Regions from separate parts of the Dactylosporangium maewongense genome, predicted to be linked through region 3. Evidence: riboswitches for the same ligand, from Rfam matches in the RefSeq annotation. Region 3 holds a riboswitch; each other region holds the start of a gene.
What was found. Region 3 has a riboswitch for cyclic di-AMP ahead of ABD332_RS20725 (C39 family peptidase). Riboswitches for the same ligand answer to the same signal wherever they lie in the genome.
Positions count from the first base shown of each region.

Region 1: it holds a riboswitch for cyclic di-AMP, as region 3 does, so the genes downstream of both, ABD332_RS48490 (hypothetical protein) here and ABD332_RS20725 (C39 family peptidase) in region 3, are expected to answer to the same signal.
Region 2: it holds a riboswitch for cyclic di-AMP, as region 3 does, so the genes downstream of both, ABD332_RS36865 (C40 family peptidase) here and ABD332_RS20725 (C39 family peptidase) in region 3, are expected to answer to the same signal.
Region 4: it holds a riboswitch for cyclic di-AMP, as region 3 does, so the genes downstream of both, ABD332_RS07785 (coiled-coil domain-containing protein) here and ABD332_RS20725 (C39 family peptidase) in region 3, are expected to answer to the same signal.

Region 1 is NZ_BAAAQD010000030.1:8,215-12,716, forward strand. It holds gene dnaG (DNA primase) at 1-85, opposite strand, end outside; gene ABD332_RS48480 (SanA/YdcF family protein) at 269-1,258, shown strand; gene ABD332_RS48485 (polyprenyl synthetase family protein) at 1,413-2,609, shown strand; gene ABD332_RS48490 (hypothetical protein) at 2,719-3,423, opposite strand; cyclic di-AMP (ydaO/yuaA leader) riboswitch at 3,611-3,753, opposite strand; gene ABD332_RS48495 (diguanylate cyclase domain-containing protein) at 3,800-4,502, opposite strand, start outside.
Region 2 is NZ_BAAAQD010000017.1:169,771-174,272, reverse strand. It holds gene ABD332_RS36880 (protein kinase family protein) at 1-639, opposite strand, end outside; gene ABD332_RS36875 (TetR/AcrR family transcriptional regulator) at 702-1,319, shown strand; gene ABD332_RS36870 (MFS transporter) at 1,390-2,646, shown strand; cyclic di-AMP (ydaO/yuaA leader) riboswitch at 2,768-2,947, shown strand; gene ABD332_RS36865 (C40 family peptidase) at 2,955-3,944, shown strand; gene ABD332_RS36860 (VOC family protein) at 3,968-4,372, shown strand; gene ABD332_RS36855 (ADP-ribosylglycohydrolase family protein) at 4,482-4,502, shown strand, end outside.
Region 3 is NZ_BAAAQD010000007.1:428,691-433,192, reverse strand. It holds gene ABD332_RS20730 (transglycosylase domain-containing protein) at 1-828, shown strand, start outside; gene ABD332_RS20725 (C39 family peptidase) at 851-1,696, opposite strand; cyclic di-AMP (ydaO/yuaA leader) riboswitch at 1,882-2,024, opposite strand; gene ABD332_RS20720 (hypothetical protein) at 2,304-3,152, shown strand; gene ABD332_RS20715 (L,D-transpeptidase) at 3,262-4,404, shown strand; gene ABD332_RS20710 (cupin domain-containing protein) at 4,473-4,502, shown strand, end outside.
Region 4 is NZ_BAAAQD010000002.1:185,577-190,078, reverse strand. It holds gene ABD332_RS07795 (NAD(P)/FAD-dependent oxidoreductase) at 1-105, shown strand, start outside; gene ABD332_RS07790 (glycoside hydrolase family 19 protein) at 167-1,285, opposite strand; cyclic di-AMP (ydaO/yuaA leader) riboswitch at 1,674-1,810, shown strand; gene ABD332_RS07785 (coiled-coil domain-containing protein) at 1,886-2,836, shown strand; gene ABD332_RS07780 (exopolyphosphatase) at 2,919-3,884, shown strand; gene ABD332_RS07775 (VOC family protein) at 3,897-4,361, shown strand; gene ABD332_RS07770 (hypothetical protein) at 4,358-4,502, opposite strand, start outside.

The sequences.
Region 1 (4,502 bases), on a different contig from region 3:
GCGTCACGTGCTCGGAGATCACATCCGCGATCGCGGTGCGCTCCCGTACCAAGGCGATGTCCTCGTCCTTGATCTTGCCGGCCACCCGACGCCACCTCCCCAACCCGAGGCCTACATCCTGCCTCGCGCCTACGACAATTTACGACCTCACCCGTGCAACACCACACCGGCCACGGCCTCGCCCGGACAAAACCACACAGCCACGGCTTCACACGGCCAACACCACACGGGCACCATGGGCGCACATCACCGTGCGATGCTGGCCGCCATGCCGAAACTGCGGGACGAGCGGGTCGCCTGGCTGGCCGTACAGGACCAGCTGCGGCGGCGCAGTCGGCGGCTGGGGCCGTGGGGCTGGCTGCTGACGATCGCCACGCTGGGCGCGTGGGCGGTGCTGCGGTCCCAGAGGCGCGGGTCGGCGCGGATGGCGGCGTATTCGCTCGCCGTCGACCACGTCACCGGCTACCTCGACGACGACGAGCGCGAGACGCTGCGCACGCACGGCACGGTGCCGCCGTGGTTCCTGTTCGAGGTCGAGCGGGCCAGGTGGGCGGCGCGCGACAAGCAGTCGCTCCCCGCCGGCCGCGAGACCCGGCTGGAGCGGCGCCGCCGGATCCTGCTCAGGGTCGTCCTCACGGGGACCGTCGCGGCCACCGTCCTCGTGTTGTCACCGACCGTGTGGGTACGGGCGGCCTCCCTCGGCCGTATCGGTCCCGCCTCGACGGCCCCGGAGGCGGGCGTCGCGATCGTGTTCGGGGCCCAGGTCGCGCCGGGCGGGCAGGAGCCGATGCCGTTCCTCAAGGGGCGGCTCGACGTCGCCGCGCAGCTGCTCACGTCCGGCAAGGTGAAGGCGCTGCTCATCTCCGGTGACGCGCAGGGCGGATCCGGAGATGAGGTCCGGGTGATGCGCGACTACCTGGCGGGCAAGGGCGTCGATCCGGCCAGGATGGTCGTCGACCCGCACGGACTCGACACCTATGACACGTGCCGCCGTGCCCGCGACGTGTACGGCGTGACGAAGGCCATACTCGTCAGCCAGGAGCTGCACCTGCACCGTGCGGTGACGCTGTGCCGGCGGCTGGGCGTCGACGCGTACGGGGTGCCCGCCCTCTGCGAGGGATGCCAGCAGGTGACGATCTGGTACAACACGGCCAGGGACGTCGCGGCCGGGCCGAAGGCCGCCTGGGAGGCCCTCCGGCACCGACAGGCCGCAGTCGTGTCACCACCGGATCCATCCCTGCTGCAGGCGATGCGCTGACCCGCCCACCATCGTGGTTTTGGGCACGTCCGGCAGGCACCGGCGGCATACTTGACCCGTCCACGGCGCCGACATCAGATCGGCGCTTGTCCATGCCTGGCCCGATGGGTGGTGCGTTACCGGTGATGATCCCGCGTCCGGGGGTTTCCGGCTGATGGTCACCGTGCTGCGCACCGTCGACGACGTCCTCGCATGGGCGGAGCTGCTGGTCGGGCCGCCGCTGCGCACCGCCGTCGGGCGCCTCCCGGAGCCGTCGCGCGAGGTGGCCGAGCTGCAGCTCGGCGGGCTCGACGAGGATCCGCCCGCCGCCCGTACGCGCGCCGCACTGACACTCGTCTGCGCGGGCGCCGTCGGTGGTGACCCGCACGACGCGGTGGCGGGCGCCGTCGCGGTGGAGCTGGTGCACCACTGGTCGGGGCTGCAACGGGACCTGTTCGACGGCGACCTGACCCGCCTGCACCGGCCGACCGCCTGGAGCGTGGTGGGGCCGCACCCGGCGACGCTGGGCGGGCAGGCCATGCTGGCGCTCGCGTTCGACGTGGCGGCGACCGGCGACCCGACCAGACGCGTGCCACGCCCGCTGCGCCAGGCCAGCCGCGCCACGCCCGACACCGCGCCGTCCGCGCCCTCCAGGGAGCCGGTGCGGCAGGACCGGGCGACCCGGGACAGGTTCACCGAGCAGCACGGCACCCCCGACCCGTGCGCCGACGCGCGGCGGCAGTCCGGGGCGGCATCCGTCGACCGGGCCGGCGTCCGCATCCTCGGCGACACCGTCCAGCAGCTCCTGCACGGCCAACACACCGACCTCAGCACGGCCCTGGACCCCGTGCTGCCCCGGCACCGCTCCGGCAACGACCTGCTCCGCACGTGCATCTCCGCGGTCGAGCAGCGCAGCGGCGCCCTCTTCGGCTGCGCGTGCGCCCTCGGCGCGCTCGCCGGCGGCGGCGACCCGGCACGGGTCGAGCAGCTGCGGCTGTTCGGGGTGCGGCTCGGGCTGGCCGTCCGGTTCGCCGAGGACCTGCAGGGCATCTGGGGCGACCCGGCCGTGACGGGCCGCCCGGCGTTCGCCGACCTGCGCGGCCGCCGCCGCTCGCTGCCGGTCGCCGCCGCCCTCGCCGCGGGCGCCGACGAGCTGGCCGACCTGCTGCACCGCGAGACCCGCCTCAGCGAGGCCGACCTGGAGCGCGCCGCGAAGGTCGTCGAACGCTCCGGCGCCCGCTCCTGGTGCGCCCAGCAGGCCGACGACCTCCTCGCGCAGGCCCTGGTCGCCCTCGACCTGGCGATCCCCGAGCCGGCCGCGGTCGCCGAGCTCGTCGCCCTGGCCCGCTGGGCGACCCGCCACCCGGCCTGACCAACACCCCCGCCGGCGATCCACAAACCCGCGCCTGACCGGCGGCCCATGAACCCGGCGCCTGACCGGCGCGACCCGAGAAGGCGCGCCGGCCGGGTGCGGGTGAGCGTCAGGAGAGGGCGGCGACCACCTGCTCCGCGCGGGTGGCGTGCTTCTGGTACGCGCCGGGGAACGCCGACCGCTGCACCGCCTGGGCCGCGGCGGTCACGCTCATCCGCTGCCAGCCCTCGACCCGGTTGAGGGCGTTGTAGAAGAGCATCGCGGAGTGGGCGGGGTTCATCAGCTCGGCGACGGTGCCCCAGCCCTGGCTGGCCCGCTGCTGGAAGAGCCCGACCGAGTCGTGGTCGGTCGAGGTGCCGTCGTGCGGCAGCCCGAGGGACGCGGGCACGGCGGAGCTGGCGACGTTGTACAGGTCGCTCTCCTGCATCGCCGTCGCGATCGCCACGACCAGGGCCCGGTCGGGCATGCCCTGCGCCCGGCCCTGCTTGACGATGATCGCGGCGTTGTCCATCTGCCGCTGGTCGAGGCCGGCGACGGGCTTGACGACCGGCGGCGCCGGCGGCACGGGCGCGGCGGGCACCGCGACGGCCAGGGGCCCCGTCGCGGGCGCCGGCGCCGCGTCGGCGGAGGGCGCGGACGACGGCCCCGAAGCGGACAGGGACGACGGCGACGGCCAGGACCAGGCGGCCGCGGACTCGGCATACGCGGGGCCGGTGAACATCGACGCCGGCGAGTCAGCCGGCAGGGTGCCCAGCAGCGTGGCGGACAGGACGGCGACCGAGACGGTGCCGGCCCTGGCGCCGAGCACGGGCACCAGTCGGCGATGTCGCGGGTGGAACTGGCGTGGCAACACCTTCAATATGGGCTTCACTACTGATGTTTTCCTTCGTTGGCAGGCAGAAGACATGCGGCATCGGCACGCCGCCTGAGGACGGCATGCTGGAAGGGGGGAACCAGTGGTGAGGTGTTACGAGGGCGCGCGGGCGGCCGGCATCGACGCAGACTCCTTCCGGTGCCGCCTACCGGGTTAGCTGACGGGTTCGGGCGGGAAGTTTCGCCCTACCGCGGCCAGGCCGCGGATACACCCCAGAGGACGCGCATGGGTCCCCGGCTCGCGAAGATCGCGACTCGACGGCGCCCGCCCGGCAGCACCGATGCGGTGCAGGTCGACCGGAGCGGACTCAACGACCCTACTGGGCCGTCTCGGGCCGGGCCAACCGCAGCAACGGCAATCCACCCTGAGCACCCGGACGCTCACCGAACGCCGTCACCCGTCTGGTCACCTCACCGGCGTGACGACCGCCCTTGACCAGGTACATCGCGCGGTCGGCGGCCCGCAGCGCGGCGCCCGCGTCCTCGACCGTGTCATCGATCACGGCCACGCCGACGCTGACCCTGACCCGCATGATCTGCCCCTGGTGCGTGACGGGTGCGCAGACGGCGCGTTCGAGGCGGTCGACCAGCACGCCGAGGTCGCCGGCGGCGACGTTGCCCATGAGGACGACGAACTCGTCGCCGCCGAGGCGCGCGACGGTGTCGGTGGGCCGCACCAGCGACTGGAGGCGCTGCGCGACGGCGACGAGGACCGCGTCGCCGGCCTCGTGGCCGAGGGTGTCGTTGACGATTTTGAAGTCGTCGAGATCGCAGAAGAACAGCGCGCTGATCACCTGCTCGGTGCGGGCCCGCCGGATCGCGGCCGCGAGGGGTTCGGCGACGGCCTCGCGGTTGGCCAGGCCGGTCAGCGGGTCGCGGGAGGCCCTGCGCACCAGGTCGGCCTCGGTGGCCTTGCGGCTGGTGATGTCCTGCACCTGCGTGATCGCGAACGCGGGCGACCCGGCGACCACCGACATCGTCGCGGAGATCCAGATCGTCTCGCCGTCGCCGCGGACGCAG
Region 2 (4,502 bases), on a different contig from region 3:
GAAGTGCGCGTCGAAGTGCAGCAGCCCGTTGGCGTTCATGAAGGCGACGGCGGTCTTCAGGCGGCGCTCCACCGTGCCGACGGCGTCCGGATGCTCGCGCAGCCACGCGTCCAGGCGCTGCGGGACGTACTCGAGGAACAGCACCACGCTCGCCGACGCCGCCGCGAGCGCCTCCAGGCGCCGCCGCACCGCCGTCGAACCGTCCCAGTACGCGACGGCCCGGTCGATGTCCTGGTGCTCCTCGGCGGGCGGCGGCGCGCCCGGCAGCACGCGCCAGTGGTAGAGCAGCGGGAACGCCTCGGTCCTGCCGTCCAGCACCCAGCTCGTCGTCATGGTGTTCGCCGCGAGCTCCCGCCACGCGCCGAAGCCGCCGCCGCCGTGCGCGACGACGCTGTAGTGGCAGGACGTCGGCAGGTCGAACAGGTTCGCCGTCGAACGCACGTGCCGCGGGAGCCGCTCCAGGTCGGTCAGCGCGAGCCGCTTCGCGAAGACCGGCGTGCCGGCGACGTCCACCAGGGCCGAGGCGCCGCCGACGCCGACGCCGAGCGCCTGGGCGTTGTCGACGAGCTTGGCGAGCCTGGCGTCGCTGAGCAGGGCCAGCTCCGTGGAGACCGCGCAGAACCTGCTCAGCCGGGACATGGCGGCAGCCTAGCCCGTGCGCGGCGCCGCCGGGGGCGGGTGGCGCTCCGTACGATGCGCGCATGGGCAACGACGGCACAGAGGGACGCTCCTACCGCAAGGCCGCGGTGCGGCGGGCGGAGATCCTGTCCCAGGCCATCGCGCTGTTCGCGGAGCGGGGCGTGGACGCGTCGTTGCGCGCGATCGGTGCGGCGATCGGGGTCTCGCACGCGGCGCTGCGGTACTACTTCTCGTCGCGCGACGAGCTGCTGGTCGAGGTGTACCGGGCGCACGAGCAGGTCGAACACGGCGACGCGCCGCAGGACGGGGTGTCGGCGGTCCGGCTGATGGAGCGCAGCGCCGAGCGCAACCGCACGATCCCTGGCCTGGTCGAGCTCTACGCCACGCTGACCACGGACGCCCTGCAGGCGGGGCAGCACCCGCTCACCCACGAGTTCGTGCGGGACCGTTTCCGGCTGCTGCGCTCGCACCTCGCCGAGCGGGTCCGCACCGGCCAGCGCGCCGGCGCGATCGCCGCGGACATCGATCCCGACGACGCGGCGTCGCTGGTCATCGCGGCGTCCGACGGGCTGCAGCTGCAGTGGCTCCTCGATCCCGAGGCGGTGGACGTACGGCGCGCGCTGGCCCTGCTCGAGCGGCTGCTCCCCTCGTCGCCGGCGGACGGGCCCGGAGCCGCTTGACCCCAGATTCTTCCATTGGAAGAATCACGCCGAGCCGCTGCCCCGCAGCGCGGAGCGGAGGCACGCAGACATGGTCCTTCCCGAGCAGGTCGAGCCGGCGGATCCGGCGCTCGACAAGCCCACGGCGCACGCGTCGGCGCTGCGGCTGACCCTCGCGTCGCCGCTCTACCGGGGCGCCACGCTCGCGGTGTTCCTGTCGGCGCTCGGCTTCTCGGCCGCCGCCCCGCAGATCGCGACGTTCCTGGTCAACGACCTGCACGCCTCGCTCACCGCGGCGGGGCTGTTCTACCTGACGAACCTGGCCGCGCCCGTGGCCGGATTCCTGGTCGGCCGGCGGTCCGACCGCACCGGGCGCCGTCTCGGGCTGTTCCGCGTCTGCGCCGCCGCCGGGTTCGTGGGCTGGATCGGCATCGCGTACTCGACCGAGCTGTGGATGCCCTACGTCATCAGCGCCGTCGTCGGCGGGTTCGGCGGCGCCGCGACGTCGCAGCTCTTCGCCGCCGTCCACGACGAGCTCAAGGCGCACCCCGGCCCGAACAACGACGGGGTGGTCGCCGTCGTGCGGATGGCCCTGACCGGCGGCTGGGTCGTCGGCCCGGTGGCCGGGTCGTTCCTGGCGGCGCAGACGTCGCTGCGCACCATGCTGGTCGCCACGGCGGTCTGCACGCTCGCCCAGATCGTGCCGCTCGGCGCGCTCCGGACAGCACCGGCGGCACCGGCCGGACCCGGCGACGCGCCGGGGGCCGGCCACCGCGGCCCCGGCCTGCGGGCGATGCTGCCGCTGCTGGCGTTCACCGGCCTCTACGTCCTCGTGTACGCCGGCGAGCCCGTCAAGTACGCGTACCTCCCGCTGTACATGAACGACCAGCTGCACTTCCCGGCCGGCCTCAGCGGCGCGGTCATCGGCATCCAGCCGCTGGTCGAGATCGTGCTGATGCCCGTCGCCGTGGTCGTGGCCCGCCGGACCGGCATGATGGAGCTGATGGTCCTCGGCGCCGGGTTCGGCGTGGCCGCCAACGTCTGCTTCGCCGTCACCGGCAACGCCGCCGGTCTGTTCGCCGGGCAGATCCTCATGGGCGGCGTGTGGGGCGTCTTCGCCACGCTCGGCATCATCGTCGCCCAGCGGCTCCTGCCGACCGCCGTCGCCACCGCGTCCGCGATCTTCATGAGCTCCACCGCGCTCGCCTCCGCCCTCGGCGGTGCGGCCGGCGGCACCGGCGCCGCCGCCATCGGGCTCCCGCGGGTGTTCCTCATCCCGGCCGCCCTCGCCCTGCTGGCCGTCGCCGGCCTGGCCGTCATGGCCCGCTCCACCGACCGCCACCGGTGACGAGCCGGGCAGGTCAGTCTTGTGTCTACGTTAAGTGTGGCTTAGATCGAGCGCCGGCAGTGTGGTCCGGCGTTACGTTTGGGCCGGCCTGCCGGACATCGCCCGCCCCGCCGGGGTGGCCGGGCAGCCACCGCCGAGTTGTCGGTCGCGCGGGCACGATGCGTGCGGCCGGTGAGCCGGGGAACCAATCGGGGCTTCCCCATGGGGTGAATCCGCGCCCGCCACACCGGGGCGCGGTAGGGCGCGCCTTCTTCTCGCCCGAATCCGTCAGCTAACCCGGTAGGCGGTCAGCGAAGAAGGACTGTGCCGTGTTCAACGGACGTACGACGCTCCGCGCCTCGGTCGTCGCGCTGGCGGTGGCGGCAATGATCGCCCCGGCCTGCGCCGCGCAGGCGGACCCGACGCCGCAGGAGCTCCAGGCCCAGATCGACAAGGGCAACCAAGAGGTCGAGCACGTCGTCGAGCTGTACAACAAGGTCAACGGCGACCTGGAGACCACCCAGGCGGCGATCACGAAGCTCCGGGCCGACATGGCGCCGCTGCAGGCGACCATGGCGACGGCGCAGGACAACGCCTCGGCGCTCGCGGTCAACGCGTACAAGACCGGGGGCGACCTCGGCACCCTGTCGCTGATGCTGGGGGCGACGTCGACCGACACGCTCACCGCCCGCGTCGGCACCCTCCAGCAGATCTCGCACAGCCAGCAGCGGGACCTGGCGGCGTACACGGCGGCGAAGGGCGCGCTCGACACCGAGCAGCGGCGCCTGGACGAGACCCTCGCCGCGCAGAGCCAGCAGAAGACGGAGCTGGAGACCCGCCGCAAGAAGATCGAGGGTGACATCGCCCGCCTCGACGCGCTGCAGGCCAAGGCCGAGGCGGCCGCCGCGGCGGCGAAGGTCAAGACCACCACCCCGCCCCCGGCGACGACCCCGGCCAAGCCGCCGGCCGTGTCCGGCAACGCCGGCAAGGCCGTCAACTACGCCTGGGCGCAGCTCGGCAAGAAGTACGTGTGGGGCGCGGCCGGACCGAACACGTTCGACTGCTCGGGCCTGACCATGATGGCGTGGAAGGCGGCCGGCGTGACGCTGCCGCACAACGCCGCGCAGCAGTGGTCGAAGGTCCGCCACATCTCCCGCAGCCAGCTCGCCCCCGGCGACCTGGTGTTCTACAACGGCCTCGGGCACGTGGGCATCTACATCGGCAACAACCAGATCATCCACGCCCCGAACAGCCGCACGGTCGTCAAGGTCGCTCCCGTCGACATCGACACGCTGTACGGCTACGGCAGGGTCGCGTAGTCACGGACGGTAGTCTGCCGGGCATGCGCATGTTGCATCTCGGGCTGCGGGTCACGGATCTGGAGCGCTCGCTCGCGTTCTACACCGCGGTCGGCTACGCGAAGGTCGGCCACGTCCCGGAGACCGGGTTCGGCAGCCTGACGATGCTGCAGCTGCCCGGCGACCCGTTCGTCAGCCTCGAGCTGGTGCACGACCCCGCCCGGCCGGTCACCGACACCGGCGCCGTCAGCCACCTCGTCATCCAGGTCGGCGACCTCGGCACCACGGTCGCCGACCTGGCCGGCAGGGGCATCGCGGCCGAGCCACCGACCGACCACGGCGAGGGCATGGCCACGTCCTGGCTCACCGATCCCGACGGGTACCGCATCGAGCTCGTACAGTGGCCGCCCGGCCATCCGGAGGGCATGACCGCGGCCGACTTCGCCTGACCGCCGGCCTGTCATGCGCCCGGCCGCCCGGCCGCCCGGCTGCACGGCGTGGCGGGTGGTGCGCGGAAACGGTTCGACAGGCGCGGTGACCGGCTGCCACGATCGGACGGTGATCACCGACGTCGACGCC
Region 3 (4,502 bases):
GCGCTCGACGCGGGCATGCCGTTGAGCACCAACTTCAACTCACCGGGCCGGATAGCGACCGTGTGGCCGGCCAGCGGCCCGGGCAGCTGCGGGGGCAAGTGGTGCCCGGGGAACGACTCCCCGAGCTGGATGAACGGGAACCGGACGATGTGGAACGGCTTCGGCCGTTCGGTCAACACCTACTTCGTCTGGCTCGAACAGCAGATCGGCGCGCGCCGCGTGGTCGAGATGGCGCAGCGGCTCGGCATCACGTTCCGCTCCGCCGAGGACGCGGCGATGGCGGCCAAGGCGGACCAGTGGGGAGCGTTCACCCTCGGCGTCGCCTCGACCACACCGCTCGACCTCGCCAACGCCTACGCGGCGGTCGCCGCCGGCGGCCTGTACTGCCAGCCGCTGCCGGTGCTGTCGATCACCGACTCCAACGGCAAACCGGTCGACGCCGCCGCCCCGAAGTGCCGGCAGGCGGTCAGCGCCGACGTGGCGGCCGCCGCGACCGACGCGGCACGGTGCCCGGTCAGCCGGTCCTCGGCGTACGGCAAGTGCGACGGCGGCACGGCGGAGAACGTGTCCGGCATCCTGGGCGGCCGCCCGGTCGCGGGCAAGACCGGCAGCTCCGAGTACAACTCGACCGAGACGTTCGTCGGCTTCACCCCGCAGATCGCGGCGGCCGGCATCGCGGTGAACGTGGACAACCCGAACGACCACGTGGGCAGCGGCGTCTCCGGCTCGGTCAACGCCGCCGTCGCGCAGACCATGGCGAGCGCGCTGCGCGGCCAGCCGGCCCAGGCGTTCCGGCCACCCAGCCGGGTACGCGCACTGGGCCGCTGACCGCGAGCCGCTGACGGCCGTGTCAGGCGGAGTATCCGCGCAGGGCGGTCCAGTGCGCGAGCTTGGCCGTCGTCAGCGTGTAGTACCCGACGCCCAGGGCGTCCGCGGGGTCGGCGATCTTCACCGTCTTGCCGCCGTCGAGGTACCCCACCACCGTGAGGTAGTGGCCGCCCGGGTACGAGTGCGAGTTGCCCTTGTCGTCCACGGTGGAGCCGGCGATGTTGGCGACCACGGCGTAGCCGTTGGTGATCGCGTTGACGACGTCGGCCTGCATCTGGTCGATCTCCGCCTGGGTGGCCGACTGACCGGGGATGAAGTGCGACTTGTAGAAGGAGGTCTTCGTGTACTCGTTGAGCGACCGGGTGGTGTCGTCGGCGGAGTTGGTGCCGTTGACGGTCGTGTGCAGGCTCTGGGCGACCTCGGACTGGGACGGGTACATCGACCGCGCGGTCAGCGCGATCCGGGTCGCCGCCGGGCCGCAGTAGTAGAAGTTCTCCTGCCAGGCGAACCGGTACGCGAGCTCCTTCTCCGCCGGGGCCGCCGGTTTGGTGGGGCTGGCCGAGGCGGCGGGCGGGGCGGGCTTGGACGTCGCGGTACCGGCGGGGGCCTTCGACGGGGCGGAGGCGGCGTCGGGCGCCGCCTGGGTCCGCTGCCGGTCACGCCCGGCCGGACCGGCGCCGGTTCCGGACGGATCCGCGGACGTCACCGACTGCGCGTCGGCCACCGGTGCGGGGGTCGAGGCGTGCACGGCCACGCCGACGGCCGCCGTCACCCCGAGGACCGCCGCGGCGGCCGCGATCGGCAGCACGCGGAAGCGCGACGGGGCGGGGCTCTGGTTCTGGTGCCTGGGTTTGTACAGGTAACTCACGGGTACCTCGACAGACATGCTCGATGACGGCTGCTGTTGCCGGTGCCGGACGTGATCCGGGCAGGGGGGTGCCACGCCGGCCGAGGGCCGGTGCGGTGACGGTCGGCGACTACCGGGCCGGGCCGAGGGTCGAGGTGCCCGAGGTGCTGCGGCACGGGCGATGCCGGGTCAGTGGCTGCACGGAGTGCTCCTTCCGGTGCCGCCTACCGGGTTAGCTGACGGGTTCGGGCGGGAGGATCGCCCTACCGCGAGGCGCTGGCCCCGCGGATTCACCCCGGTGGTGCTCGGTTCCCCGGCTCGCGCGGACGCGACTCAGCGGATCCGCCGCGGTGTCATCCGAGGTGGGTGACGTCGGGCCGGGCGGATGCGAGGACCATATCGGGGGCGCGGGAGGACCCCCGGAACCCCCACGCTGGTCGGCTACCTTGCGTGACGACGGCGTGGCGAACGGCCGGGTGCACGGGCCATCAGCCCGCCGGTCGGCTGCGCCGTGCCCCGGTGCACCTCGCCGACCGCGCCCCGGCCCCGTGCGGCCCGCCCAGTGTCCGGTCGGCAGGTTCGCATGCCCGGCATCACCCCGGATCCGGGGCCTCCCTAGGCTCGCCGGATGCTTCCGGGCGCCGACGATGACCAGCAGCTCAACGGTGCGACCGCACGCGGTCCCCGACACCTGCGCCGCTCCCGGCGGGGGCGGCACGCGACCCGATTCCGGCTGCGTGCACCCGTGCCGGCCGAGATCCGCCGCTACGCCGTGGGCGCCGTCGCGGTCGTGGCGATCGGCCTGTCCGCGACGCTGTCGGCGTCGGCCGGACCCGCCGCCGTGCCGGCGGACAGTGCGGCGTTCGCCGTCGACGCCGAACGCTCGGCGGCCGGCGGGCAGGCCTCACGCAGCCGCACCCGGAAACCCGCCGACAGCGCGAACAAGGCCACGCCGGCACCGACGAAGGCCGCCCCGGCACCGGCGAAGACCACCCCGGCACCCGCCGGCACGCCACCGGCGTCGACGGCGGCGCCGTCGCCGACCGTGCACGCGCCCGTCGGCGGGCTGACCCAGGCCGAGATGAACAACGCCGTCGCGATCATCGACGTCGCCCGGCAGCTGAACCTGCCGCGGCGCGCGGCCGTCGTGGGGATCGCCACCGCCCTGCAGGAGAGCCACCTGCGAAACCTCGCGAACCCGAACGTGCCGCAGTCGCTGCAGCGCCCCAACGAGGGCGTGGGGTACGACTACGACTCGGTCGGCCTCTTCCAGCAGCGGCCGAGCTGGGGTTCGGTCGACCAGCTGATGAACCCGCACGAGTCCGCCCGCAGGTTCTACGCGGCGCTCGCCCAGATCCCGGGCTGGGAGCAGCAGGCCGTCACCATCGCCGCGCAGATGGTGCAGCGGTCGGCGTTCCCGGACGCCTACGCGAAGTGGGAGGGGCTCGCACAACAGATCGTGGACGCCGTCATGTAGGAATTCCACCGCGCGGGCCCAGGTCCCTCGCATTGTCACTCGTATTGCCGCCCCGGCCTCGCCCCGATGCGCACGACGATGCCCCCATGTCCATGCACAGGCAGAACACATGAGGGGGCCCAGCCGGACCGCGGCGGCGCTGGTCGCGCTCGCGGTGGGAGCGCAGTTGGGCCTGTCGGCGTGTACCAGTTCGACGAAGAAGCCCACGGCGGCGAAGTCGACCGCTCCGCCGCCGGCGGTCGGGCTGGCCGTCAGCCCGGCGGCGGGCGAGTCGGGGGTGGCGATCAGCACCGAGATCGGCACGAAGGTCAACGACGGGAAGATCACCGAGGTCGTCCTGACCGACGCGGCGGGCCAGCGGGTCGCCGGCGAGTTCCGCGAAGACGGTACGTCGTGGGTGCCCGCCACCGCGCTGCGCTACGGCACGGCGTACACCGCGAAGGTCACCGCCGTCGGTGCCGACAACAAACCCGTGACCCGGGAGGCGGCCTTCACCACGGCGGCGAAGGCCAGCGGCCCGGTCGTCACGTCCGACCTGATGTTGACCAACGGCGGGACCTACGGCGTCGGCATGCCGATCGTCGTGGAGTTCGGCTCCGACGTCCCGCAGGAGTCGCGCGCCGCCGTGCAGCAGCGTCTCTTCGTGAAGAGCGATCCGCCGCAGCCCGGTGCGTGGCACTGGTTCGGCGGCCGGCAGGTGATGTACCGGCCGGAGAAGTACTGGCAGCCCGGCACGAAGATCACCGCGCGGAAGGCGCTCAACGGCGTGCGGATCGGCTCCGGTCACGCCGACGAGGACTTCGCGGCGACGGTCACGATCGGCCGGAAGCTGACCATCGACATCGACAACGCGACGAAGCAGATGAACGTCTACCAGAACGACGCACTCGTGCGGACCATGCCGGTGAGCCTCGGCAAGCCGTCGACGCCGACGTCGAGCGGCGCCACCGTCATCATGTCGCGGGAAGCCTCGACGGTGTTCCGCACCCCGGAGTACACCGTCGCGGTGCAGTACGCCATGCGGCTGACGTGGGGCGGCCAGTACATCCACGCAGCGCCGTGGTCGGTCGGCGACCAGGGCCAGCGCAACGTCTCCCACGGTTGCACCAACGTCTCGACAGCGAACGCGAAGTGGCTGTACGAGCAGACGCTCGTCGGTGACCCGGTCACCACGCGCAACACCGGGGTGCCGCTGGACCCGGGCGACGGCTGGACCGCCTGGGACCTGTCCTGGGCCGACTACAAGGCCTGACGCGTCCGCCCGGGCGAATCACAGCAGCGAACCGAAGCAGGGAGTCCGTTTCCAGAGAGGAAAGGTCCATGGAAGTCGTCCGTGCCCCGAGCCGAGGC
Region 4 (4,502 bases), on a different contig from region 3:
TGGTTCGTCAGCTTCATCGGCCGCGGCCGCTCGGAGCGGGTCGCCACGTTCCAGCAGGTCTTCGCCCGCCGCGCGCTGCAGGAGTACCGCCAGCACCTGCCGTAACCGTCGGAAGACAAAGAGAAGGGCGCCCCACTCCCCGGGGCGCCCTCCTGGTATTCGGCGACTAGCAGCTGAGCGAGCCCGCTCCGACGCCCACGCCGAGGATGCCGACGAAGCGCTGGTACGCCGCGACCCGGCTCTGCACCTGCGCCGGGTTGCGCCCGCCGCACTCGAGACTGCCGTTGATGCTGCGGATCGTCTCGCCGAACCCGGCGCCGTTGACCATCGCGTTGTGCGGCGTCATCGTGCCCGGGCCGGTCTGCGTGTTCCAGTACCAGAGCGCGGTCTTCATCGCGACGGCCGGGTCGGTCTGCACCAGGTTCGGGTTGCGCAGCAGGTCGATGCCGAGCGCGTCACCGGCGGCCTTGTAGTTGAAGTTCCAGCTGAGCTGGATCGGCCCGCGGCCGTAGTACGCGGCCTGCCCGGCGGGGCAGCCGTACGGCTGGCTCGTGTCGCAGTAGTGCGGGTAGTTCGCGGTGTTCTGCTCCACGATGTACACCAGGCCGCCGGTCTCGTGGTTCACGTTCGCGAGGAACGCCGCCGCCTCCTGCTTGCGCTGGGCGTCCGATCCCGTCTTCGCGAACGCCGGGTAGGCGTTCAGCGCCGCGACCAGGCCGTTGTACGTGTAGAAGGGGTTCCGGTTCGGGAACATCTGGTTGAACTGGGCCTCGCTGACGACGAACGCCCCGTTCGACGGCGGGTTCGTGGTCGGGTTCGGCGGCGGCGTCGTGCCGCCCCCTCCGCCGTTGCAGGTGTACGGGTCCCAGTACCAGGTGCTGATCGTCGGGCTGTACCCCGGGTTGTCGTGCTCGGCGATGTAGTACTTACCGTCGGTGAACTTCACGATGTCACCGGTCACGTAGTTGCGACCCTGCACCCACGCCGGGAAGCTGCACCCGCCCGCGGACCCGGTCTGCGTCGGCGGCTGCGGCGTGCTCCCGCCGCACGACCCCTGGTCCTGCCACACGCCGGTGTTCCCGGGCGGCGCCTCGTTCTGCGTCCACCACTTGGCGAGGAAGTTGTGCCCGTTCCGCGACACCGTGGCACCCCCGGTGTACACGGCCGACGCCTGCCACGCCGGCGCACAGGTGGCCGCCGACGCCGGCAGCATGTTGAAGACGGCGACGACGCCACCGACGACGGCGGTCGCGGCGAGCCCCGCCCACAGGCGCACTCTGGACACCAGATCACTTCCGTTCAGATCGACGCTGAGCCCCCATCCGACCAGCCACCACCGCGGTACAGGAGCAATCACATCGATTTATGAAGAATCTTTACGGTTCCGCTAACCTCACCTTTCCGAGGTGACTCGGGGTGACACGGGGTGACCGCGGGGTGGCGTAAAACAATCGCCCGGGCGAGAACGTTGCCGGCAGGGTGAGGCCAGTTGAGTGATTTCCGTCACGCGAGATTCTTTCGGCAAGCTTAGGCGACCTGCTTGGACGGCGCGGTTTCGAGAGGTGCGTCACAGCGGCGGACAGGCAGTACGCTGCGCGGTCTGATCGCCCTGGGTAGGCTGGCCGTCGGTCCCGTCCGACATGGCGCCGCCCCCCGCGGCGCCGGGCGCGACTGCCGCCCAATCGCCGGCTCGACACCGGCGAATCGGGGACCCAACCGCACAGTGGGGTGAATCCGCGGGCAACCGCGGTAGGGGTCGTTCCGTCCCGAACCCGTCAGCTAACCCGGTCGGCGGCCGACGGAAGGAACAACGAGCCAGATGTCATCACGACATCCCGGTCGGCGGATCATCGCCGTCCTGATGACGGCCGCCGTCCTTTTTGGGATGGCCGCCACTCCGGCCGCCGCCGAGCCGGGAGACGACACGGGCGACGAGGGATCCAACGCGTCCCTCGCCCAGGTCCTCGACGAGAGCACCCGCGCGTGGATCGAGGCCAAGGACAAGTACGACGCCTCGGTGAAGAACCAGGCGGACCTGACCGCCAAGCTCGCCCAGACCGAGGCCAACCTCGCCAGGGTCACCGAGCAGGTGTCGGCGATCGCCGTCGCCGCGTACCGGACGGGGCCGCTCACCACGTTCGTGGCGCTGATGGACTCGGGGAGCCCCACCGGCTTCGCGGAGCGGGCCGGCTCGATCGACGAGATCGCCCACCACAACGACAACCTGCTGCGCGAGCTCAACCAGCTGAAGCGGGACCAGGCGGCGCAGAAGACGGCGCTCGAGGGCGAGGTCAAGCTCCAGCAGGAGCAGGTCGCCGTCATGGCCGCGAAGAAGAAGGAAGCCGAGAAGGGCCTGGCCCAGGCGGGCGGGCCGAGCAACGGCTTCGTGTCGGCCAACCTGCCGCTCGCGCAGCCGTCGCCGCGCAACGCCAGCGGCGGCTGGTCCTCGGAGTCGTGCAAGCAGAACGACCCGACCACCAGCGGCTGCATCACGATGCGCACGCTGCACGCGATGCAGCAGGCGCAGGCGGCGGGCTTCAAGCGGTTCGTGTCCTGCTACCGGCCGAGCGGGCCGTACGAGCACCCGAAGGGCCGCGCGTGCGACTTCTCGGTGCAGGCCAAGTCGGGCTTCGGTGGCGTCGCCGCCGGTGAGGACAAGGTCTACGGGGCCAACCTGGCGACGTACTTCGTGAAGAACGCGGACCGGCTCGGCGTCATGTACGTCATCTGGTTCAAACAGGTGTGGACACCCGCGGTCGGCTGGCACCATTACAGCGGCGTGGGCGGGGACCCCTCCAGCGACCACACCAACCACGTGCACCTCTCGCTCCTGTAAGCACCGCCAAGACCTCACGTCTGCGTACGGCCGGCCGATAGGGCAACTGTCGACCGGCCGACGCAGGGTGAGGGGATCCGAAGTGAAGCACCGACTCGTGACGCGCAGCGACTTCGACGGCCTGGTGTGCGCCGTCCTGCTGCGTCACCTGGACCTCATCGGCGACATCACGTTCGTGCACCCCAAAGACGTCCAGGACGGCACGGTCGATATCGGACCCGACGACATCCTGACGAACCTGCCCTACGCGCCCGGCGCCCACCTCGTCTTCGACCACCACCACTCGGAGACCCTGCGCAACGCGGGCGACAACATGGACGACCGGACCAACCACATCATCGACGCGGAGGCCCCGTCGGCGGCCCGCGTCATCTACGACCACTTCGGCGGCGCCGCGCGGTTCCCGAACGTGTCCGACGAGCTGATGGAAGCGGTCGACAAGGCGGACTCCGCCCAGTACGACATCACCGACATCCTGCAGCCGGTCGGCTGGACGCTGATGAACTTCCTCATGGACAGCCGCACGGGACTGGGCCGGTTCCGGCAGTTCCGGATCTCCAACTACCAGCTGATGATGCAGCTCATCGACGCGTGCATCGACCACCAGGACGTCGAGGAGATCCTGGCGCTGCCGGACGTGGCGGAGCGCGCGGAGCTGTTCTGCGAGCAGCAGGAGCTCTTCGTCGACCAGCTGCGGCGGGTGAGCCACCTGGAGGGCGACGTGGTCGTCGTGGACCTCCGGGACGAGGAGGTGATCTACGCCGGCAACCGGTTCATGGTGTACGCGCTGTTCCCCGAGGCCCGGGTCTCCATCCACGTGATCTGGGGCAAGCAGAAGCTCAACACCGTCTTCGCGGTGGGCAAGTCGATCCTCGACCGCACGTCACCGACCGACATCGGCTCGGTGATGCTGCAGTACGGCGGCGGCGGCCACCTCGCGGCCGGCACCTGTCAGGTCCCGCACGACGAGTCCGAGCAGGTCCTGGCCGACATCATCGCGAAGGTCGGCGCCCCGCGCGCCGCGGCGATGAGTTCCGGCGCGTCCTGACGTAAACCTTGCATGACCTTCACCATCGCGCTGCCGGTCGCCGACCGCGTGGCCTCCCACGACTTCTACCGCGCCGTCCTCGAAACCGGGCCGATCCAGCCGGCGGGCGGGGACGGCCAGCCAGGCGGGGACGGCCAGCCGAGCGGGGACGGCCAGCCGAGCGGGGACGGGCTGCCGAGCGGGGACGGGCTGCCGGAGCCGCTGCGGTTCGAACTCGCGGACGGCGTCGCCCTGATGCTGGTGCCCGCCGACGGCTTCGCCTGGGCGATCGGCGAGCACGCCGTCGCGCCGGCCGGCACCAGCGAGTGCGTGCTGCACCGGCCGGTGCCCGGGCGCGATGACGTGCGAGCCGTGATCGAGCGTGCCCGGGCCGCCGGCGGGCGGGTCGTCACCGAGCCCGCCGACCAGCCGTGGGGCTACGCCGGGACCTTCGCCGACCCCGACGGCCACCTGTGGATGGTCATGCCGGAGTTCTAGGCCGCCGCGAGTGCGGCGTTCGCGCGGGCGGTGACCTGCAGCAGGACCCGACCGGCCGTGTCGAGGTCTTCTGGCGATAAATCACCATAAATCTGCCCGGTGATGGCGTTGATCCCGGCGCTGATCTCCTCGTATCGCGAA